Regions from separate parts of the Peribacillus sp. NPDC101481 genome, predicted to be linked through region 2. Evidence: riboswitches for the same ligand, from Rfam matches in the RefSeq annotation. Region 2 holds a riboswitch; each other region holds the start of a gene.
The links. A riboswitch is a leader RNA that binds a small molecule or an ion and turns the genes downstream of it on or off. The one in region 2 is predicted to bind S-adenosylmethionine.

Region 1 (8,101 bases), on a different contig from region 2:
TTATAAGGTCCAATTGATAAGCAATCCAGCTTGAGCTAACCCACCGCCGAAACCATATAATAAAACCTTCTCACCACCACTGAGCTTCCCTTCTTTTAATCCTATTTCTAAAGCTAATGGAATTGTCGCTGAAGAAGTATTTCCATACTCCACTAAGCTATATAAAGTACGCTCAATTGGAAAGCCACTTCTATCACATATTGATTCAATCATTCTTAAATTTGCACTATGCGGTACGAACCAATCAACATCATTCAATTGATATTCGGCATTTTTCATCACAGTTTGCATTCCTTTTGGAACGGTCGTGACAGCCCATTTATAAACCTCACGTCCATTTTGTACAAGGTTGCCACTATTATTTAAGTCTTCACCATTTATTCGTGTCGATAGGTTTGTACTATATAAATGTTTTCCGCCTTCTCCCTCAGAATACAAATGTGAAGAAATAAAACTTGGCTGTTTTTCATCATATTCTACAAGAACTGCTCCTCCGCCATCTCCAAATAAAATACAAGTGGCTCGATCTTCATAGTCCATAAGTTTAGATAAAGTATCAGCTCCAATAACAAGAACTTTCTTGTTTAAACCAGATGTTACTAATCCATTAGCTACATGCAGCCCATAAGTAAATCCTGCACAGGCAGCGTTTAAATCAATAGCTCCAGTATTCTTAATACCTAGCTTTGCTTGGACTAAAGATGCTACACTTGGAGTGTTGAAATCAGGTGTAAAGGTACAGACAATGATCATATCAACATCTTCGACAGATTTATCATACCGTTCCATTAAATCCTTTACAGCTTTATAACCTATATCACTAGTAAACTCTTCTTCATGTGCAATTCTTCGTTCTTTAATACCAGTACGTTTAACAATCCATTCATCATTGGTTTCAACCATTTTTTCTAAGTCTTTATTTGTTAACCTTTTTTCAGGAACATACGAACCTATCGCAGTAATACGTGCTTTGGATTTGAACATAGAATAGCCACCTCGTGTGTATGAATTGCATCATTTTATAACTTGATATTAACACCTGGTACTAATTATAAAGCAAAAAAAATCTTATGCAACTAACCGTTACATTTTAAGAAAAAGAGCGGGGCAAAGCAACTATTTTAAAGTAAAGCACCTGTTAGTTTATTACAATCTCTAGAGAGACTGCCAAAAGTCATCTTCAAGACATTTTGTATTTCTGACAATTATACTGATAGCTTGAATAAATTCTGCTTGCATCACTGAACTTGTCAAAAAAAAAGCCATACTCCTAGTTGATGCAGCTCTTACTATTTATGATGGCGACAGATTTGTTCTTGTCTTTCGAGATTTTGTTCAACTGCATATGTAGTGCCCCATTCACACATTGTATTTAATACAGGTACAAAGGATTGACCCAACTCAGTTAAACTGTATTCTACTTTTGGTGGTACTACTTTATATACTTCTCTTCGGACAAGCCCATCTCTTTCTAACTGCTTTAATTGGTCGGTCAAAACTTTCTGGGTAATGGCCGGTATTAGAATATAAAACTCTTTTGTCCTCATTGGTTTTTGACTCAGAAAAAAGAGGATTAAGCATTTCCACTTTCCTCCTACAGTATTCATGAAAATATTTATTCCAGTATTTAAACTCTTCATTCCTCATTCCTCCTGAATAGGCACATAAAGGTGGCTATGCCACTTTATTGTGCGTTATTTTCTTCTACATCATGGGTCCATTATACTCTGATTATGAAGCAAATATAACATTGGGAGTGAACACGATGAGTGTAAGGGAGATTATAGAAAAAAGACGTTCCGTAAGGCAGTACGATCCCGATTATAAAATTAGTCCCGAAACGTTGGCGACATTTATTGAAGGAGCCAGTAAATCGCCTAACGGAAACAATATTCAAGCAACACGATACCTGGTTATAGATGAACCATATTTAAAGAATTTGTTACTGCCCATTGCTTTTAATCAGCAACAGGTAATTGAGGCCTCAGTACTGATTGTTATACTAGGTGATTATCAAGCATTTGAAAAAGAAAATATCATAATGATACATGAGGATGAGTTTCAAAAAGGTTATTTTGACGCATCAGTAAGAGATTATCTAACAAACGCGGCAATCAATTATTATCTAAATAAATCAAAAGAGGATTTAAAGGTTGAATTAATAAGAGACGCAAGCCTGGCGTCAATGTCGTTAGTTTTATTGGCGAACGAGGCAGGTCTTGAAACCATTACAATGTCCGGGTATGATTCCGAACAATTAAAGTCAGCTTTAAAAATTTCTGATAGGTATTTAGATGTTATGCTTATCGCCATGGGGAAAGGAATTAAAGAAGGTCACAAAACAGTAAGACACGATGTGAACAAAGTCATTTATAAAAACAAAATATAGTGAGTGTTTTTACTTTTTAAAAATTTGAATATTGGAGATTAGTGTGGAAAGAGGGTTAAAAAGAACCCTCTTCCCCTATCATCTTATAGTTAAAACTCACCACGAGTTACAGTCTCACATTTCATCCACATGCAGACTTATCATATAGTCATATAAACGTAACGGATTCATTTTAGTGTTTTTGTTTGTAATAAGTTACAGCGAGAGCAAGGGCCAGCACTGTTCCTTTGACGATATCCATCGCATAATACGGAACGGACATCATGATCAGCCCATTTTGTAGGATTCCGATCAGGACTGCTCCGACAAAGGTTCCAAAGGCATTCGGTTTTCCCGCTCCTAAAACGGAGGAACCAATGAAGGCAGCCGCGACGGCATCCATTAAATAGGGTGACCCTGAATTGATTTCCGATGTCATGACCCTTGAAGCAAGGACAATCCCCCCGATTGCAGCAAATAGAGCCGAAAGCAGATAGGCAAGGATTTTGTATTTATTGACCGATATCCCGGAAAGTCTCGCCGCTTCCTTATTTCCCCCAATAATGTACATATAACGACCGTGCTTCGTATAAGTCAAAAAGATATGGGTCGCTATCACAATGACGGCCATGATCAGGATTATCCACGGTACCTGGCCAATTTTGGCGAAAAACGGGCTGATCAGTCCTGTTGCGAACGTCCCGTCTGGCATGACCATATTTTGCGAAACCGTGGCCCCTTTTGTATAGGTAAGGGCAATTCCCTGGATAATGAACATGGTAGCCAAAGTCATCAGCATGTCGGGAATTCTCAATTTAACGATCATGAATGAATTCAAGGCGCCTACGACAAGTGAGGCACCGATCGCAGCTAATATGGCAATTAATGTATCCTGTGAAAACCAGACAAACATCGAGATGACGATGGCATTGGCCAATGATGCGACGGAGCCGACGGAAAGGTCGAAGCCATCCACGGTCAGGGATATCGTAATGCCGATCGCAATGATGGTCACGATTGAAATGGAACGCAGGATGTTGACCAGATTCGTAGTTTGAATGAAAGATGGATTGGACACGGCAAAAATTCCAATCAGAATGATAATCGTCAATATTGTGCCGTATTTATAGAAAAAGTCGAATAGTTCCACCTTTTTCTTCACTTTCGCTGTCTGTGTAACAGGATTGGGTATGCTCATTCTATTTTCCTCCTGTTGAATAGAATAGTAGTTCTTCTTCATTCGTTTTACTTGTTTCTAATTCGATGACAGTGCTCCCGTCATATAACACATATGTCCGGTTGGTAATGCCAATGATTTCGGAAAGCTCGGATGATGCATAAATGATCGCCTTCCCATTCCTTGCAAGCTCTGCAATCAATTCGAATATATCCTTCTTGGCTCCAACATCGACCCCTTTCGTTGGTTCATCGAATATGTATACATCCGCATCGGCCATAAGCCATTTCCCGATGGCAACTTTTTGCTGATTGCCACCTGAAAGGTTTTCGACATTCACTTCCCCTGAAGGAGTTTTAATGCCGAGGCTTGCGATCATTTCCTTCGCTCTTTCCTTTTCCGCCTTGCGATTCACGAAGCTGAATGTCTTGGAGAATTTGCCAAGACTGGCTGCCGTCAAGTTCGCCGAGACTGATTCCTGAACAAGGACCCCTTCTTTCCTGCGTTCCTCAGGTACAAGTGCCAGACCGCTTTTTACTGCTTCGTGTGGTGATTTCAAGGAAAGCTTTCGACCATTCAGGATGACTTCCCCCGCTGTGATGGACGTATGGCCGAAAAGGGTTTTACACAGCTCCGTTTTCCCAGCCCCGACCAACCCTGCCAAGCCGATTATCTCGCCTGCTTTAATATTCAAACTGACATTTTTAACTTTCTCTGCATCTGACAATCCGTTCACTTCCAGAATAACGTCGCCAATCGAAGCATTCACTTCAGGAAACTGTTCATCCATGGTTTTTCCAAGCATGTTCTCTACGACTTCGGTACGGGTTATATCTTCCTTCTTTCGACTTGTGACACGCTCCCCATTCCTCATGATTGTAATTTCCTCACAGATTTCAAAAATTTCGGGCAGACGATGTGAAATGAAAATGATTCCCACGCCTTTTTGCTTTAATTCATTTACAATTCGAAAAAGTTCTGTAGTCTCCGTTTGACTTAACGGAGCAGTTGGCTCGTCGAGAATCAGGAATTTGCATTCTGTCGAAACGGCTCTTGCTATCAGGACCATCTGTTTTTCAGCCAAGGTAAGGTCTCTTACCAGCTTTTTCGAAGGGACACGAATTTTCATATCTTCAAGAATAGAAGCCGCTTGGTTATGCAGCTCTTTCCATTGGACCATCTGTTTTTTTCCCATGTTTTGGACCATATCATTCAACATTACATTTTCCCCAACCGTTAAATAAGGGATGAGGGCGGTATCCACTTCCTGATAAACAATTTGAATGCCTTGTTCTTGAGCCGCTTTTGGTGAGCGGATATCCCTCTTCACCCCATCAATATAAATGTCACCTGAATAATGAACATGGGCTCCCGATAAAACTTTCATTAACGTCGATTTCCCTGCTCCGTTTGCACCGACCAATGCGTGGGCTGTCCCCGATTTTACGGAAAAATCAACATCACTCAGCGCCTTCACCCCCGGAAATTCAATCGAAATCTTCTTCATTTCTAGTTGCGTGCCCATGTCCATTCCCCCTTATTGAACAGACACTCCCTTCTACTTGAAAGAGAGTGTCTCTTTTTAATTTTTATAATGATCTTTCAAAACCTTCATCCAATCTTCTTCAAATTCCGTCGATACACCCCAGCCATCGACAATACCAGACAGATTTGCCATGTTCACCGCTTCTTTAGACGCTTGGATTTGCTTTTGTGAAATAAGTGAAGCCTTCAAGTCATAGGTTTGCGGCGTTTCTTCGCCCGCTAATTTTTTAGCCAATATCCTCATATTCACTGCACCGATCAACTTGGGATCTACTGCTGCCGTGTAGGACCATGAGCTATCAGCCGATTGGATTTCCTGGAGATCTGCATTCGAGACATCTATTCCATATATCTTCACTTCATCGCGGCCCGCCTCTTTAATCGCCCGGGCTGCACCGATAGCAAAGGCATCCCATGTTGCGAAAATGGCATCCAATTTACCTTTAGGGTATTTATTCAGCATTGCGGCTACAGCATTTTGTGTCTGAACCGATGTATCAGCAGATGCCACTCCGAATCTTTCGACTTCTTTGATTCCAGGATTTTCTTTTAATTTTTCCTGATAGACTGCATTTCTTCTTACCATTGGAGGAAAACCGTCCACCCAAAGGTATGCAATTGCCGCTTTACCTTTCTGTTCTTTTATCAGCTTATCAAAAGCCAGTGTTGCCAACGCTTCATCATCTTGTGAAGTTAATGTCACGCCTTCTATTTTAGATAGATCGCTTATTGAATCGAATGTGACAACGCTTTTACCTGCATCAACCAACTTTTGAACGTCATTCACAGTTGCTGCATCATCACCATGTGAAATGATATAGCCGTCATAATCTTCCTCCAAAGCCTGCGCTATCGCATCATGGAATTTAGCCGTATCACCATTGGCTGTGTAAGTATCCACTTGAAACCCCAGTGCTTCTCCTTCTTCCTTCGCCCCCGCCAGGTATTGGGCCGTATGATCATCACCGCCAATTTTACGGATCACTTTGATTCTGGCTCCATCTCCATCAGCGAATCTTTCCGGAACATTTTCAAATGATACTTTTTCTTCTTTCTTCGACTCTGTGGAACTCTGACCTGTAGAGCACCCCGTTAAAAGCAAAGCGGAAGCGATGGCTGAAATGAATATACCTTTAATAGACCTTTTCATCTTGTTTCCCTCCATTTTTTCTTATTAGTCTTATCAGTTAAGTTGGTGTAAATCCCAAAATAAAAACCTCTCTAATATAGAGAGGTTTAATCGGCTGTTTTGCAGACTTGTCCCTCTCTTATCTGTCAAAACATTTCTGTTTTGCAGGATTTAGCACCAATTCCTAATGGAACGGTTGCTGGGCATCTTAGGGCCAGTCCCTCCGCCACTCTTGATAAGAGATATATCGTGTTACGTTTTCGTAATTATCACTTTATAGGGATATAGTCGTAAAGTCAATAGATTTTTGAATATTTGAAATGTTCCCCGTTATTTTTTATTTTCTTTGAAGCTGGGCTAGACGCTTTTTCTCAATCTTTTCAAGCCGCTCCAACTGCCTTAATTTCACTTCGAACAAAGTGATAGGGTCACGGTAAACTTCCGGATTTTGTTTCATATGCTCCAATGCAGCCTGGTAGTCTTTTATTTCAGTCTGCGTTTGCTCTATCGTTTTTTGAAGTAATGCAAATGAACCGCGATAGAAAAGGGAGATGTCACGATCCAAAGATTTTTCAAACAATCCAAATTGGGTAAGGAAACGCTCCGTGATCATTTCCGCAACATCCAGGTAATCTTCACTTTCCAGGTATTTCTTATAACGATTGTACATATTGGCTTTATTTTGCGGTATCGCCCCAAACAGCTTCCCTGCCCCTTTAAGCAGTAATTGAGATGGAGTCCTGCGCAAAAGGATATTGACGTTTTCGATGCGGATGCTGCTTGTCATCCTGTCGGCATCACGGCGCCAGTCATCCAATACTCTGAAGTCGCCTGCAAGCGTAATCCGTTCTTCTTTGTATAATTCATTGAAACCGGCACTCATCTCATCCATAAACTGCTGGCTTTGTGAGAACTCCATTTGGGAACTGGCAATCCAGTCTTGAAGAGAACGGTAATATTGAGGCATGATCTTGTCAGAAATGAAGTTTTGAATCCGCTCATTCATTTCCTGATTTAACTGTACATGGACCTGACTGAAATCACTGCTTTCCGTTAACGATTTAGAGCAATCCCTCAGTAATTCAGGAATTTTTGAATAAAGCTGATTTTTCACTTCGTCCTTAAGCGAACGATACGACCTTATGATATTTTCACTTTTCTCTTTTTCCAAATCAGCCAATTGGTTGACAGCCCCATTCAGCTTGACTTCCATCTGTTCATTCCAAGAGATGGAATGCTCGCATTTCCGCTCATTGGCTGCCCGTTTTTCTAACAGATAAGATAAAGTTTTACGAATGAATGCCAGGATTTTTTCAGATCTTCTTTCCTTCCAATTTTCATCTTGATAATTCGATTGAAGGAAAGCTGAAAGGTCCTTCAATTGCTGCCGGCTGTCATAATGTTTAGAGAAAGCGAATACTTTCGCATTCGGGAAATAGGCATTCACTTTATCCCATGTTTCGTCTTCCATCCGGACTGCGACCTGATCACTGTATATCGTATCCATTTTATTTAATAAGAAATGAATCGGCAGTTTCGGAGCCATCATTTGAATTTCCAATAACAGATCCCGTTCGCTGCCGGTGAAAGGCGCCCGGGCGTCAAGAACGAACATCAATCCATCACTGCCATGTAAATAGCCCTGGAAATCGGATTCCACGCTTTTTTCCCCATTGAACCCAGGAGTATCCAATAATCGAAGATGATTATTCCTTAAGTAGTCACTGATGATGGTCACATCGACAATAGTCCCGCGCTGGCGGCGTGTTTCATCCAAATCAGTTAGCTCCTCGACAACTTTGCTATCTGTATCGGTAATTTCAAGGATTTCCAAATCATCCCCATCTTTGACACTGACTAGTGACGAATGATCTTCAGCGGC
Region 2 (8,101 bases):
TTCGGCTACATCAATTTGGGTCGTGAATGTAGTGTTAGGGGACTTCGTGAAGTAAGCTCCTTCATTATGGAAATCCTCCGGACGGATTCCAAGGATAACATCTTTTCCGGCATATCCTTGATCACGCAGCATTTTCATTTTCAATTCAGGTATTTCAAGCGTTTGTTCGCCTATTTTAATTGTGCCTTCTTTTAATGTTCCGGTAAAGAAGTTCATGGCAGGCGATCCGATAAAGCCGCCGACGAAAACATTTATTGGTTTCTCATAAACGTCCTTTGGAGCACCAACCTGTTGGATGATACCATCTTTCATTACAACAAGGCGTGTCGCCATGGTCATTGCCTCTGTTTGGTCATGCGTGACATATATCGTTGTAGTGTCGAGCCGTTTATGCAATTTAGCGATTTCGGCACGCATTTGAACCCGCAGCTTTGCGTCGAGATTGGATAATGGCTCATCCATCAAGAAAACTTTTGCGTCCCTTACAATTGCACGGCCGAGAGCCACACGCTGGCGCTGACCACCTGAAAGCGCTTTAGGTTTCCTGTTTAGCAGCTCTTCAAGTCCGAGTATCCTTGCCGCTTCATTGACCCTTTGCTTGATTTCCGCTTTTGGCGTTTTCCTGAGCTTTAATCCGAATGCCATATTGTCAAATACGGTCATATGAGGATATAAGGCATAGTTCTGGAAAACCATCGCAATATCACGATCTTTAGGAGGGACATCATTGACTCGCTTGCCGTCTATGTATAAATCCCCTTGGGAAATGTCCTCTAGTCCGGCAATCATCCTTAATGTCGTTGATTTGCCGCAACCGGAAGGTCCCACAAAAACGATGAATTCCTTATCGGCAACACGAAGGTTGAAGTCTTTAACAGCCGTCACCTTTTTATCATAAATCTTGAATATATGATCTAACACTAACTCTGCCATGAAAAATCCCCCTTTTAAACTCCTGATTACTTGTACCAATTAGCTATAGTCTAAGCTATCGGTTTAGAAAAAAGTATGGGCACATTGCACAAAAAAGGATGATATTACCTCTTTGTATGGAAATTAATCATTCAGAAGAAAAATCAAGTACGCAGTAAGGGCATGACGGAAGTTTCTAATATCGAGACCAGTTCTTTCAGAGAATTTATCGATTCGGTATTGTAAGCTGTTCCGATGTATATAAAGCTGTTTGGCGGCATAGGTGGCATTGGAATTACATTCAATATACGTTTTAACTGTTTTGATAAGCTCAGTATCCTGCTTGGTCTTGCCAAGAATTTGATTGATATACCACTTTGCATTCTTAAAGGATGGTTCATTTATTAATGAATGAGGGATGATATCTGCCAAATCAGTCACCTTTAGATCCGGCAAATGCACCTGTGCCAAATCAAAACACCTTTTCTCCTGGGCCCAGTGATGGTGAAGGTCTTGATTTACAGGATGAAAGCGCCCCGTGAACATACGGGTCTTTACATAAAAATCACTCTCAAGCGTGGAAGAAATGGCGATTAGTTCTTTATTTGATAATGGTTCATCCTTGTCTGTTTCAATTAAGACTCCTGCAGTTTCATTTTCCCAGATAATAACTGCGTCAGATGGAACGAAAGCGAGGAAGGCCTCTTCAAAATCGGAGTTGGAAAAATCAGCATGAGTCAGCTTGAAATGAAGGAATCGAACATTCTCCCAGCTCGTTAAAGGCAATGGTGCATTCGGATCGGATAAAAAATTTTTCCATGATGAGTCTGGATGTGCATTGAGGTTCTTTGGGTTTATGGAAGGAGCAAAAAGCAGTTCCAATAAACGGATTTCCTCGGCTGTGATTTCTGAACGGGGAATGCCAAGTATACTTCTGGATTCTTCGAACCAAACATAATCAGAAATATCATCAGTATCCTTTTTATTGGTAAGAGCGTTCGGGAATTTTTGTTTAAGATTTTCAAGCATCGGTTCCACCTTCTTTCTCTCTTTCCATTTCATTATAGCGAAAAAGAATAAAGTTCAAAAGATTAGGATATTGCCAGTTTTTCCGAAAGGGAAAATCAAAGAAAAGTTGCAAGTATTATTAATGTTAGGAAAGGTTATTGCGTATGCTTTATGGAATATCGTTAAAGAGGAGGAGATCTTATGAACATTTTACTATTGGGCGGTACACGGTTTTTAGGCCGGTATTTAGCAAAAGCTGCGATAGGGAAAGGGCATGATGTCACACTTTTTAATCGTGGAAGCGATCCTTATGTCTTTCCCGAAATAGAACAGTTAAAAGGGGACCGCGACGGGGACCTGGAAATGTTGAAAGGGAGACAGTGGGATGCAGTCATTGACACATCAGGATTTATCCCTCGAACTGTATCGAAATCCTGCAGATTGCTTAATCAAGTTAAACACTATACATATATTTCAAGCATCTCAGTTTACAGTGATCCGACCGAGCCAGGAATTGATGAAAATGGAGAAGTTCATACACTAAATGAAGATAAAGCAGAGGAGATCACCCACGGAACTGCTGGACCGATATACGGTGAATATTATGGACCGTTAAAATCATTAAGCGAAAAAGCAGCTGAAAAAGAACTGCCGGGGAAAGTCCTGTCAATTCGTGCCGGGCAAATAGTGGGTCCATATGATTACACTGACCGATTGCCGTACTGGCTTAAAAGGATAGCGGAGGGGGGAGAAATTTTAGCTCCTGGACGCCCTGGACGTACAATCCAAGTTATCGATGCAAGGGACTTGGCCCAATGGATCATACAAATGATAGAAAAAAGCATGACAGGTACGTATAATGCCGTTGGCCCAGATTACACACTGACTATGGAGCAATTACTTGAAGGCTGCAAAAAGGTAACAAGAAGTAATGCTGATTTTACATGGGTATCTGAAAAATTTTTAAAGGACAATAAAGTAGAGCCGTGGGGAGAAATGCCTTTATGGATACCAGAAGAATTCCCTTTACCTGGAGGAAAGGAACCTTTGAATGGGTTTTTGGCTGTCGATAACGATAAAGCCATCAATAATGGACTAACATTCCGTCCCCTATCAGAAACTCTCGAAGATATATGGAATTGGGAAAAGAGCCGTCCGGAATCTGCCGATAGAAAAGCAGGCATTCACAGACAACATGAAAGTGATCTCCTAGGATTATGGAAACAGACAGTAGGTTGAAACATTCTTTTATTATTATTTTTAAATAAACAATGTGAAGGAAATTAAAAAAACGATGGGGTAAAAACCCCATCGTTTTTTAGTTCATGGAGCTGCTTGCATGGTTTGTGAGGATTTCAAGGTTTTCCATGGCGGCTGCCACTTTGTCCTTAATGAAAGGCCTGCTCCCAATAAGGGGAAGCAGGCCACGATTATTTGATCAATTCATCCAGTCTGGTTTTCCAAATCCGGCAAATTTGTCATCGATGACTTTTTCGAACTGGTCGGATTCCACAACTGATTTAATATCCTTTGCAAATTGGGAGTCTACATCTATTGTATTCACTGTAACAACGTTTCGATACATATCCGGCATTTTTTCTAAAACAATGGCATCCTGTAGGTCCATTTTCGCTGCAAGAGCGAAGTTGCCAGGGACCGCTGATAGGTCAACACTGTCTGTTGCCCGGGGCAATTGAGCGGATTCCAATGGTTTGAGTTGAATGTTTTTTGGATTTTTCGTTACATCCTTTTCAGATATTTTTAAAGGGTCGACATCTGGATCTACTTCAATCAGCCCTTCATCCACCAGCACTTTAAGTGCACGTGCGAGGTTAACCGGATCATTGGGCACTGCAAGGGATGTACCGTCTTTAATTTCTTTCAATGATTTATACTTGTTCGAATATATGCCCATTGGTGCTGTTGGAACTATGATAAGGTCGGAAAGCTTTAAATCATTTTCTTTAGCGAAGTTATCCATGTACACCTTATGCTGGAAGAGGTTGGCGTCGATCGAATGGTTGCCAAGGGACTTATTCGGCTGGATATAGTCGGTGAATTCGACGATCTCTATTTTGTAACCGAGATCTTCCAGACCTGGTTTTATGGCCTCTTTAACCATATCGGCATAGGGCCCGGTAGTCGCCCCGATCTTCAATTCCTTTTTGTCTTCAGTTTTTGGGGATGCATCATCGCTCCCGCATGCTGCCAAGCCAAGGGCAAGTGCACAGACTGATAATAACGAAGCTATTTTCTTCATTTGAAATTCCTCCTGAGTAATGAAATGTATTGAATCATTGAAAAATGACGGATCACTATCGTTTGTTAACTATGTATGAGGCCTTGTCACCAACCATTTGAATGATTTGAACAAGGCAGATCAGCAAGACGATCGTCGTGATCATGACTGTGTTGTCATAACGGTAATAACCGTACCGGATGGCCAGGTCGCCAATTCCGCCTCCGCCGATTGTCCCTGCCATTGCTGAGTAACCGATAAGCGAAATGGTCGTTAATGTCAGTCCTTGAATTATACCCGGTTTTGCCTCTGGTAGAAGTACATCCTTAATGATCATCCATGGAGTGGCTCCTACGGCAATTGCAGCTTCAATCACTCCTCTGTCTATTTCACGTAATGCCGTTTCAACGATTCTTGCAAAAAAAGGTATTGCGGACACCGACAGGGAAACAGAAGCCGCTCTCGGCCCTATCGTCGATCCAGTTAGAAGATCCGTTAAAGGAAGGAGGGCGACCAAGAGAATGATGAAAGGGATTGAACGGACAATATTGACTGCGAATCCTAGAGAGCGATTCACGATACTATTTTCAAAAAATAAATTCCTTGTTGTGGTAAACAGCAATACTCCAAGCGGTAAACCGATCAGCAGGGCTACTGCAAGGGAAACGCCGACCATATAAATCGTTTCAAGAAAGGCTTTATTAAGATCAGGTAAAATATTGACGATGGAATCAAGCAGTGACATGTTTTAACACCTCCACAGAACTGGAACGATTTTTTATATATTGCAATGCCGAATGAATTTGAGCGGCATCGCCTATTAACTCGATGATTAAAATGCCTAAAGGGACATCCTGGATATACTCAATTTTACCGTGTAAAATATTACCCTTTACTGAATGGGATTGGAGAGTATCCGAAAGGATCGACTCACCAGCGGTTTGCCCTTCGAATTGAATTTGAATGATCGTACCTTTACTTTCTTCAATCAAGTGCGGAGGGAGTGCGAAATCCAGAACACTGCTAATGAATTGCTTCGTTAACTCCTGCTTGGGCTGTGAAAATATTTCATAAACGGGACCTTCTTCAATTACACGGCCGTCCTGCATGACGGCGACACGGTGGCATAGTTCTTTGACCACTTCCATTTCATGTGTAATCAACACGATGGTGATGCCAAGCTTACTGCTTATCTTTTTCAATAATTGTAAAATCGCTTTTGTAGTTGTTGGATCAAGTGCTGAAGTCGCTTCATCACATAATAGTACAGTGGGGTCATTTGCTAAGGCACGGGCTATGCCTACCCGTTGCTTCTGTCCACCGCTAAGCTGCGCCGGATAGACATCTTTCTTATCGCTGAGCCCTACGATTTCCAACAATTCCAATACACGTAACCTGATTGCATCCTTCGATCGATGCGCGGCCTTTAAGGCGAAAGCGACATTTTCATAAACGGTTTTTGAACTGACCAGTGAAAAGTGTTGGAATATCATTCCGATTTTTTGACGTTGTTTACGAAGCTCTTTACTTGATAAAGAGGTTAAATCAATGCCGTCGATGATGATATTTCCACTTGTCGGACGTTCAAGCAAATTCAAGCAGCGGAGTAATGAGCTTTTTCCAGCTCCACTGTAGCCGACAATTCCATACACTTCGCCAGTTTGAATGGTTAAGGATACGTTATCCACTCCGATAACTCGGTTTTTCTTCGAGACGTATTCCTTTCGGACTGAACGGATTTCAATCATGAGCTTTCCCCCTTAAACATTAAAAAACTGCCCCTATCATTCAGAAAGAGGCAGCGAAATTATATCTCGTCTTATCTTTCAGAATGCAATCATTCTGCAGGAAGTGGCACCGTTCCCTAAGGGCGGTTGCCGGACATCACAGGGCCTGATCCCTCCGTCACTCTTGATAAGTAAATTATTATTTTAGAATATTTCAAGTTTTTTAATATAATCTATATTATTTGTAAAATCCGACAATGTCAATCGTTTCTGAAGTTTTTGGGGTGATTTTTATTATTAAAGTCTTGTAAGGTCCGTTAAAAAAGGGCTATTATACAAGAATCCAGCATTTTCATCCAGGTTAATTATTCCAGTATTTCCTTGTCAAAAAGGTAAAGTGGTACTACATTTATTATAGTAAAGTTAAAAAAAGGAAGATGAAACTATTTTTGTACAATGATGGGGAGGAAATTGAATGAGAGAGATTAAGACGATAAATGATGTGGTTTGTGTGCACGGGACTCCTGGCGGGAACAAGGCGGGAATGAGTGTTAATGTTTTTTTAACGGATGGCCTATTGATAGATACTGGAGCAGAAATTTTATTGAAAGAGCTTATTCCGTTCTATGAGTCCGCAGACTTCGACTCAGTGGCCTTGACTCACTATCATGAAGACCATACGGGGGGCGCTGCCTGGATACAGGAACATAAAAAGGTCCCGCTTTTCATTCACCCGATGTCGGTTGAGGTTTGTGCAAGGGATGCTGTATATCCTGAATATCGCAAAATTTTCTGGGGAAAGAGAGACGCCTTTAAAGCTGAGCCGCTAGGGGAGGCCATTCATTCACGCACCCAAACGTGGGAGCCGATTTTTACCCCCGGCCATGCGAAGGACCATATGGTGTATTTGAATAACAGTAATGGAGTGCTCTTTTCAGGAGACCTTTTCGTAACACCAAAGACAAAGCTTGTCTTACGGGAAGAGTCTATCCCGGTCATCATTGATTCCATAAAAAGATTACTTCAATATGACTTCGGGGAAGTGTTTTGCTGCCATGCTGGGCATGTCCCTGATGGAAAGGAAATGTTCAGGAAAAAGTTGGATTATTTGGAAAACCTCCAAGGTGAAATTTTACGCCTGCATTCTCAAGGGCTGACCGTTCATGAAATCCAGCAGGTCGTTTTACCGAATCGCTATCCTCTTATCGAGATATCTGGGCATGAATGGGATTCAGAGCATATCATTACATCGATATTAAACGAAAATATTTTGAGTGCCAGGGAGAATCGAACAATTTGAATGTTAACGGTCTGACTGATATAAAGGAGAGCTCTCCATAGGAGAGCCCACATAATTCATTTATTGATATTGGGATCTGTTTCATCATAAAAATCATGTGCTTCTTCGATGTTCTGAAGGTTAGCGACTTCATACACATTTCCGCCCGCCATACCTTCATTGATGATACGGTCGATATCAAGGTAAACGGAGTCCTTGCCATCATATTCGGTATCCTTCAAAAATGTCATTTTTTCTTTATCCAAAATAAATCCCTCCTAGCCTTTTCTTTAGTTTAGGCAAAGGAGTTTTTTTTATTCTGTTTAGGGATTTCATGAATGTAAAGGCGGTTCATTCATATACATGGAAGATCATTAAATCATGTATCATGCTTTTAAGTTTGGCTTCATCTGTTTCGGAAGGCGGATTGGCTGTCCACTCGATGGATCCATCTTTATGATACAAGGCTTGGATTGCCTGCTTGTTGAAATAAAAGGAAATTTTCCATCCTGGCAGATTCTTATGCAGTGGTGTCCATTGAAAATGAGTAATCATATGTATTACCTCCATATATACAGTTTCTCATTTAATTATAATGGAAAACGGCAGCTGGAGGTGCTATTTAATTGTCAGGCTGGGAAAAGTTAATTCAATAAAAAGATTTTTTAAATGCAAAAGCCTGTTTGTTTCAATTTCCTCCTCATCGAATTGCATGGGCTTTGAGTTCACCTCGTATATGAAGAGCGATCCTGATTCGTCTTCCCCTATATCCATGGAAAACTCTCCGAGAAATCCGATTTTTTTTGAAAGTATCTCACCGCTTTTTTGGGCGATTTTCGCTAATTCTCGATTCAGGCTTCTTGATTGCAGGTCTTGATAAGGAAAGATCTTACCCCCTTGGGGAGTGTGGGTAGTGATTTCCTGAGTTTGTGACAT
Region 3 (8,101 bases), on a different contig from region 2:
ATCCTAAAAGGTTGTATCAGATGCCTGATGATTTAATGGTTAAAATGGATATTCACGATATTGTGTTTGAAGGGAAATCCATTTCGTAACAGTGAATTCTTCGACAATCCATGGGCTTCCGAATCTGCCTAAACCACTCATTTTGTTCCCGCCGAATGGTATGTTCGTTCCATCATTAACGGTTTGATCATTGATGTGTGTCATTCCGCTGTCGATTTGCAACCCCAAGCGTTCGCCCTTTTCCAGATCAGAAGTGAAGATAGCCGAGCTTAAACCATAAATGGTGTCATTGGCGATATCAATGGCTTCTTCATCTGTTTCTGTTTGAATGATGGACACGACAGGGGAAAACATTTCTGTTTGTGCGATTTTATCCGAGTTCTGTACATCCCGGAAAATAGTTGGTGTCAGTACATTGCCAATGCGTTCTCCCTCAAGTGCTACATTGACCCCAGCAGCTTTAGTTTCCTCGATGATTTGTTGTACCTTTTCTAATTGACGCTCGTTCACAAGTGGTCCAATGATTGTTTTAGGATCTAATTGGTCACCAAATGGAAGAGCTTTTGCACGTTCAACGAATTTTGCAGTAAATTCTTCGTAAAGGTCTTTATGCACGATTATGCGGTTAATGCACATACAAATCTGTCCTTGGTGAATGTACTTCCCAAAAATTGCAGCATCAACGGCACGGTCCACATCTGCATCAGATAATACAATGAAAGGATTATTACCGCCGAGCTCCAGCGCAACTCGTTTTAGGTTTTTCCCTGCAATGGCCCCGATGTGCTGTCCTACAGGAGTAGAACCTGTGAAGCTGATTAATTTGGGGATCGGGTTTGTCAGCATGCCATCACCGATTTCTTCCAGGTCAGTTAGGATCATATTAAAGACGCCTTTTGGAAGACCGGCATATTCAAATGCTGCAGCAATGATGATTCCTCCAGTAAATCCAACTTGAACGTCCGGTTTGTGAACGACTGCATTTCCTAATGCAATGGCTGGTGCGATGGTTCTCATTGACAAGTTCATCGGAAAGTTAAACGGAGATATTGAAGAAATAACTCCTAGTGGCAGTCGATGTATATGATTGACTTTATGATCTATAGCTGACGGAACCTCATGCATTTGATATATTTCATCCACCATGTTAGTAGATTCTTCGACTATTTCCATAGTAAGCTGAAATTCAACATTTGCTTTAATAAGCGATCCACCCGTTTCACGGGAAATCATTTCAACGATTTCATTCCGGTTTTCCTGTAGGAATTCACCAACTTTAAGCAGGACCTGACGACGTTTTTCAGCTGATGTTTTTGCCCAACCTTTTTGAGCATTTTTTGCTATTTCAAATGATTCTTCGAGCTGTTTTGATGTAGCCAAGCTCACATTTGAAATCACGGCATTATTGTATGGGTTTAAAATATTATATCTGCGTTGACTTGAGCCTTCCATCCATTCCCCATTGATGAAGCTTTTGTTTAGATCCTTGAATTTCTCCATTTTGAACACCCCTTTATATTGTAAACAAATATATTTTACTGCTGTTTGTATCATATTTAAAATATCTATATAATTAAGTTTATATACGCTTTACATATATATCAGAGGTGCCAAAATGGATATTAGACAATTACGATATTTTCTTATTCTTGCAGAAGAAGGCCAAGTTTCCCGTGCAGCAAAAAAATTGAATATGTCACAGCCGCCATTAAGCCAGCAGCTCCGCCTTATGGAAGAAGAATTAGGGACTACTTTACTTGAGCGAAAAAGGAACGGTAAAAGTATGGAATTGACCGAAGCTGGGAGGGTACTTTACGAGAAGGCTAAGAATATGCTGCAATATTTCGAGGACTCTTTGCTCGAAGTGAAGGAAACGGGTGAGGGAATTAAAGGTACCCTTTCAGTAGGTTCCGTACTTGCCTATATGTCTTATTTACCTGATAAAATTAATGATTTTAAGAAAAAATATCCTTCCGTTTCCTTTAAAATTTTCGCAGGAGATCCATATGAAATAAGTAATTATTTGGAGAATCAGGATATTGAACTTGCCATTGTTCATTTACCTGTCGAGATGAAGGGTCTTTCCATTTTGAACATAGGACAAGTGCCGAATGTTTTTGTTGTACCTGAGGTTTGGGACAGTTTCACTTCAAAGAGTAGGGTTCATTTAAAGGATATTGAAAATATCCCATTGCTTTTAGTGCATAGGGAAAAAGGACAAGGGATTTACGAAGAAATTATCGAGGAATTTAAAAAGCGGGAAATACAGCCAAATATTTTATGCGAATGCCATGATGTAAATGTTCTGCTCTCTCTGGTTTCAGCTGGAGTTGGGGCGAGTATTGTTCCGAAATCAGCTGTTTCACCTCATATCATAAAAGGAGTGAAAGTGTTGGATATTATCGATTCTTCAATTCAATCGAATATAGCTTTGGTTTTTAGAGAAGATCGTTATCTTTCCAAAACGGCAAAACATTTTTTTGAGCTGTTTTGAAGAAAAGCTAGGCCTGCCTAATGCCTAGCTTTTACGTTACATTTAAAGATGAATCATTCCCATACTTCTTTTGCTACATCAACGACGAATTTCAGCTTTTCCCATTGCTGTTCTTCGGTCAGTTTGTTGCCGTGATGGGTGGAGGCGAAGCCGCATTGAGGGCTTAAGCATAATTGTTCGAGAGCAACGAAGTGCGAGGCTTCTTTAATGCGTGCCTTAACAGCTTCCTTGTCTTCGATTTCCCCATTTTTTGAAGTGACGACCCCCAGTACAACCTGTGCACCGCCATTTGGAATGTATTCCAATGGTTTGAAATCCCCTGAGCGTTGATCATCATATTCCAAGAAGAATCCATCTACTTTTTCCTTTGCCAATAAAGTTGGGGCGATACGGGCATAGCTTCCTTCAAACGCCCATGTCGACTGGTAGTTTCCGCGACATAGATGGGTAGTGACGATAAGGTCTTCTGGTTTTCCTTCCAATGCTCCATTAATTACGCGAAGTGCTAGATCAATTAATTGTTCCCTTGTATATTTTCCGTCTTTGAACTGGAAATCTGGAGCTGAAAGTCTGGCAATATATACATCATCCAATTGAAGATAACGCACACCTGCTTCATAAAAGGCTTTCAAAGCATGCTGATAGGCCTTGATGATATCATTTGCATAGTCTTCGATATCAGGGTAGATGTCTTCATTATGAATGCCTGCAGCAAATAATTGATTCGGACTGGGAATCGTTTGCTTGGCAACGGCACGTCCGTTCACGATTTTGTTCAATTCAATGAAATCACGAATGAAGGGATGTTCAGGATTGAATGAAACCTTCCCGGTATTGCGAACGTTATATCTCTCTGTTTCCACACCATCGAATGTGAGACCTTTTTCAGTAACATATCCCTCGATGCCATTTAAATGCTCGAGGAAGTCGAAGTGCCACCATGTTCGTCTGAACTCACCGTCCGTAACAGCCTCCAATCCAACTTCAATTTGTTTATCGACAATCCGATTGATTTCTTCGGTTTCAATTTCACGAAGCCGCTCTGCTGAAAGGGTACCCTCCCTAAATTGCTTTCTGGCAATATGTAAACGTTCCGGTCTTAATAAACTTCCGACGTGATCGGCCCTGAATGGTGCTTTCGTTAATGTGATTGACATGTTGCATTCCTTCTTTCCTTTTAAAAATAAAAAACCTCTTCTTAAAAAATAAGAAGAGGTGTTGGCAACAAAGCTATATACTCTTCTTATCTTCAAGTTTTTAAACTTCTGGAATTAGCACAGTACATGAATAGTCTGTTGCTGAGGCATCAAAGGGCCAGTCCCTCCACCTCTCTGGATAAGAGTGTCTATTAAATTAACTATGACTATACAGGTAGTTTTTATAAAGGTCAAGCGCTGGAGGTTGAATATTTCGAATATACCGTTTATTAATCGGACTGAAATGTTAACGGCATCAGGGAATCCGGCATATGCTTTGAGTGGGGAGGGAATGCAAGGATGAGTCCATTCAAAAGTGGCATACCGATAACGGTAACTGAAGCTATGATAGAGAGAATCATAAAAATGAAATCATCTTGTCAGGATATTAAAGTCGAGATTACGCCAAAGCATATTGTGCTTTCCGGAACGATGGAAGTGAAAAAAATGATGTTTAAGAGTAACGTAGCTTTCCGGATTACATTAAAACCGGTTCATGTGGAAAAAAGAACGATTTCATTTGAATTAGTGGAAATGGAACCAGTTGACAGGAATTTCATCAACCAAAGGATATTTAACAGACCGCCATTTTTTGAATTTGAAAAAAGAACGATCAAAATGAATGTTAATGCTTGGAACATCGTGAGAAAAATTCCGGTGGGCACAATTAAATCGTATGAACTTGTCGAAGGTGCATTGATAATGAAACTTTCTTTATGAGTTAAGGGATATTTTACATACAACCTTATCCGCAATCTATAAAGGGAGTGCCAGGTATGTTAGTGTTATTGTGAGATTGTCATGAAAAAAATGTGATTGATAAATCAAGCTCTTTAAAATATACTAAATAACTTGAAGTTTTGAGTTTTTCTGGGAATGAGGAGGATAATGATGGATCAAAAGATTTTGCCTGCTTCAGCAAGCATGAAGGATTTTGAAAGATTTCTAGAAAGTTCCTATGAAATAGGTGTGTTTCTTGATTTGCATATATCACAATTGAAAAATGTAAGTATGATGGCAAAACAACATAATAAGAAAATGATTTATCATGTCGATTTGATCCATGGCATAAGAAGTGATGAGTACGCGACAGAATTCATTTGTCAGGAATATAATCCCTATGGGCTGATTTCGACTAAATCAAGCGTTATATTGAAGGCGAAGCAAAAGGGGGTCATTGCCATCCAGCGAATCTTTTTAATAGACTCACATGCGCTTGAGAAAAGTTATAAGCTGGTGCAGAAAACCAAGCCGGATTATATCGAAGTATTGCCGGGCGCCATGCCATGGATGATAAAAGAAGTGAAGGAACGATTGCAGACACCGATTTTTGCAGGCGGCCTCATACGTACTTCGGATGAAGTCCTGAATGCCCTTGATGCTGGAGCTTCGTCGATCACCACATCCAAAACTGAATTATGGGATATCGTCTAATAGGGGAAAATTGAAAAAAATTACAGAAAAATAGATTAATTTTTCACAAAATATTGACAGCGTTTTCATAACCTAGTATATTTTACAGTACAAGTTAATATATGTGACGGAGACTAGGAGATTCACAACAGATCTATTCATAATTTATTTATGAAGATAGTTCTGCTGTGGATCTCCTTTTATTTGTTGGCAAGGTTTAATAATTTAACAGGGGAGGGGTTTTATCATGACTCCATTTTGGGGAGAAGTGTTAGGCACGATGATATTAGTTGTATTCGGAGCAGGTATTGGGGCTGGTTCATCCTTAAAGGGTTCCTATGCAAAGGATGCCGGATGGATTGTTGTCACGATTGCGTGGGGGTTGGCCGTTACCATGGGGGTTTTTGCAGTAGGGTCCATAAGCGGGGCACATTTAAACCCGGCGGTCACAGTAGGTTTTGCCATTATTGGAGAATTTCCTTGGAGTGATGTGCCCGGTTACATCGTTGCCCAAATGATTGGCGCAATCCTGGGCGCGACTCTAGTATTCCTGCACTATTTGCCACACTGGAAAGCTACGGATGATCCAGGAGCGAAGCTTGGTGTGTTCGCGACTTCACCTGCGATCCCGCACACATGTTCAAATCTATTAAGTGAGATGATTGGAACTTTCATCCTTGTTCTTGGATTATTATTTATAGGTGCCAATGATTTTACAGAGGGCCTAAACCCATTTGCAGTCGGGTTATTGATTGTCGTGATTGGGATGTCTCTTGGCGGAACGACAGGATACGCCATTAACCCGGCCCGCGATCTGGGGCCGCGCATCGCTCACTTTTTGCTGCCGATACCCGGTAAAGGCAATTCCAATTGGGGCTATTCATGGATTCCGGTCATTGGACCGATTGTAGGGGGTTCACTTGGTGCCGTTTGTTATAAAGCATTCTTTATGGGGGAAATAACAGCAGGATTTTGGTCTGTTTTGGGTGCAAGCCTGGTACTATTGATATTAGCCTATGCTTTTGGTAAAAAACAGTCACATGAATTGGAAAGCAGAAATATCGCCAGTTAAATTAAAAGGAGGGGCATACACAATGGAAAAATACATTTTATCATTAGATCAGGGAACAACTAGTTCGCGGGCGATTTTATTTAACGAAAAGGGGGAAATCGTCCATTCCTCCCAAAAGGAATTCACGCAGCATTTCCCTAAACCAGGCTGGGTCGAGCATAACGCCAATGAGATTTGGGGATCGATCTTGGCGGTGATTGCCGGTGTACTATCTGAATCCGGTGTAAAGCCAGAGCAAATTGCCGGTATCGGGATTACTAATCAGCGTGAAACGTCAGTCGTTTGGGATAAGGAAACAGGTAACCCTGTTTATAATGCGATTGTATGGCAGTCCAGGCAAACAAGTGAAATCTGTGATGATTTGAAGGAAAAGGGACTTAATGATCTATTCCGGGATAAAACGGGATTGTTGATAGATGCCTATTTTTCCGGAACGAAAGTGAAATGGATCCTTGATAATGTAGAAGGGGCACGACAAAAGGCGGATGAAGGAAAGCTGTTATTCGGTACCATCGATACTTGGCTGATCTGGAAGCTATCAGGAGGCAAGGCTCATGTAACGGACTATTCCAATGCATCCCGGACATTGATGTACAATATCCATGAACTGAAATGGGATGAAGAACTGCTCGAGATATTGACTGTTCCAAAGTCGATGCTGCCGGAAGTGAGGCCTTCCTCTGAGGAATATGCACGTACGATCGAATATCATTTCTTCGGCCAATCGATTCCGATTGCAGGGGCAGCCGGTGATCAGCAGGCAGCATTATTCGGCCAAGCCTGCTTTAATGAAGGAATGGCTAAAAATACGTATGGAACAGGCTGTTTCATGCTCATGAATACAGGAGCCAAGGCTGTCAGCTCCGAACACGGACTATTGACGACCCTTGCTTGGGGATTGAATGGGAAGGTCGAATATGCACTTGAAGGCAGTATATTCGTAGCTGGCTCCGCCATCCAATGGCTGCGCGATGGACTGCGGATGCTGCATGATGCCAAGGACAGCGAAGCCTATGCAAAACGGGTGGAAAGTACGGATGGAGTATATGTGGTACCGGCTTTTGTAGGACTTGGAACTCCATATTGGGACAGCGAAGTGCGGGGAGCCGTTTTTGGTTTGACGCGCGGCACATCTAAAGAGCATTTCATTCGTGCCACACTTGAATCACTTGTGTATCAAACGAAGGATGTCCTTGATGCAATGGAGGCGGATTCAGGAATCGAGCTGCAGACATTAAGAGTGGATGGCGGGGCAGTCAAGAATGACTTCTTGATGCAATTCCAAAGCGACTTATTACGTGTGCCCGTCGAGAGGCCTACCATAAACGAAACTACAGCATTAGGTGCTGCATACTTAGCTGGCCTTGCTGTCGGGTATTGGAAGGATCAAGAAGAAATCTCCCAGCAATGGGCGGTAGATAAAACCTTTAAACCATCCATGGAAGAGCAAGATAGTGGAAAATTATATGAAGGCTGGAAAAAAGCTGTACATGCCGCTATGGCGTTTAAATAAAAAACAAGATGTATTCTTTCTCAAATGAGATGGAGTATGCTATAATGAAATCAAGTTAATAACTCGGCCGGAGAACAGGAGAGACCATGAATGCGTTATCGTTAATTCGATAATGTGCATTTATGGTCTCTTTTTTTGTTTTTAATGGCAGATTAGGGATATTAATATCTATATAAACTATGCGAACAAATGAATCAATTGAATATATTGACCGAATTCACGAGTAAAACGTGTGAATTCACGAGTGAAAGTGCAAAATTCACGAGTAAAACGTGTGAATTCACGAGTAAAGCGCGAATTCACGAGTAAAAGTGCAGAATTCACGAGTAAATCGTGTGAATTCAGGAGTAAAGCGCGAATTCACGAGTAAATCGTGTGAATTCACGAGTAAACCGCGCGAATTCATGAGTAAA

Region 1: it holds a riboswitch for S-adenosylmethionine, as region 2 does, so the genes downstream of both, ACIROD_RS22795 (sugar ABC transporter substrate-binding protein) here and ACIROD_RS12450 (methionine ABC transporter ATP-binding protein) in region 2, are expected to answer to the same signal.
Region 3: it holds a riboswitch for S-adenosylmethionine, as region 2 does, so the genes downstream of both, ACIROD_RS21560 (5-methyltetrahydropteroyltriglutamate--homocysteine S-methyltransferase) here and ACIROD_RS12450 (methionine ABC transporter ATP-binding protein) in region 2, are expected to answer to the same signal.

The regions. Positions count from the first base shown of each region.
Region 1 is NZ_JBIWNJ010000004.1:238,908-247,008, forward strand. Features, by position in the region: gene ACIROD_RS22770 (ketoacyl-ACP synthase III) at 1-984, opposite strand; gene ACIROD_RS22775 (winged helix-turn-helix transcriptional regulator) at 1,290-1,640, opposite strand; gene ACIROD_RS22780 (nitroreductase family protein) at 1,766-2,389, shown strand; gene ACIROD_RS22785 (ABC transporter permease) at 2,562-3,566, opposite strand; gene ACIROD_RS22790 (sugar ABC transporter ATP-binding protein) at 3,568-5,070, opposite strand; gene ACIROD_RS22795 (sugar ABC transporter substrate-binding protein) at 5,128-6,240, opposite strand; SAM riboswitch class I at 6,356-6,461, opposite strand; gene ACIROD_RS22800 (GTPase domain-containing protein) at 6,557-8,101, opposite strand, start outside.
Region 2 is NZ_JBIWNJ010000002.1:508,059-516,159, forward strand. Features, by position in the region: gene ACIROD_RS12425 (ABC transporter ATP-binding protein) at 1-933, opposite strand, end outside; gene ACIROD_RS12430 (PucR family transcriptional regulator) at 1,057-1,941, opposite strand; gene ACIROD_RS12435 (NAD-dependent epimerase/dehydratase family protein) at 2,122-3,159, shown strand; gene ACIROD_RS12440 (MetQ/NlpA family ABC transporter substrate-binding protein) at 3,359-4,180, opposite strand; gene ACIROD_RS12445 (methionine ABC transporter permease) at 4,236-4,904, opposite strand; gene ACIROD_RS12450 (methionine ABC transporter ATP-binding protein) at 4,891-5,907, opposite strand; SAM riboswitch class I at 5,976-6,080, opposite strand; gene ACIROD_RS12455 (MBL fold metallo-hydrolase) at 6,362-7,186, shown strand; gene ACIROD_RS12460 (hypothetical protein) at 7,243-7,431, opposite strand; gene ACIROD_RS12465 (YheE family protein) at 7,517-7,720, opposite strand; gene ACIROD_RS12470 (YheC/YheD family endospore coat-associated protein) at 7,784-8,101, opposite strand, start outside.
Region 3 is NZ_JBIWNJ010000003.1:575,219-583,319, forward strand. Features, by position in the region: gene ACIROD_RS21550 (aldehyde dehydrogenase family protein) at 40-1,500, opposite strand; gene ACIROD_RS21555 (LysR family transcriptional regulator) at 1,616-2,494, shown strand; gene ACIROD_RS21560 (5-methyltetrahydropteroyltriglutamate--homocysteine S-methyltransferase) at 2,548-3,651, opposite strand; SAM riboswitch class I at 3,735-3,836, opposite strand; gene ACIROD_RS21565 (hypothetical protein) at 3,991-4,410, shown strand; gene ACIROD_RS21570 (glycerol-3-phosphate responsive antiterminator) at 4,582-5,124, shown strand; gene ACIROD_RS21575 (MIP/aquaporin family protein) at 5,351-6,175, shown strand; gene glpK (glycerol kinase GlpK) at 6,198-7,688, shown strand.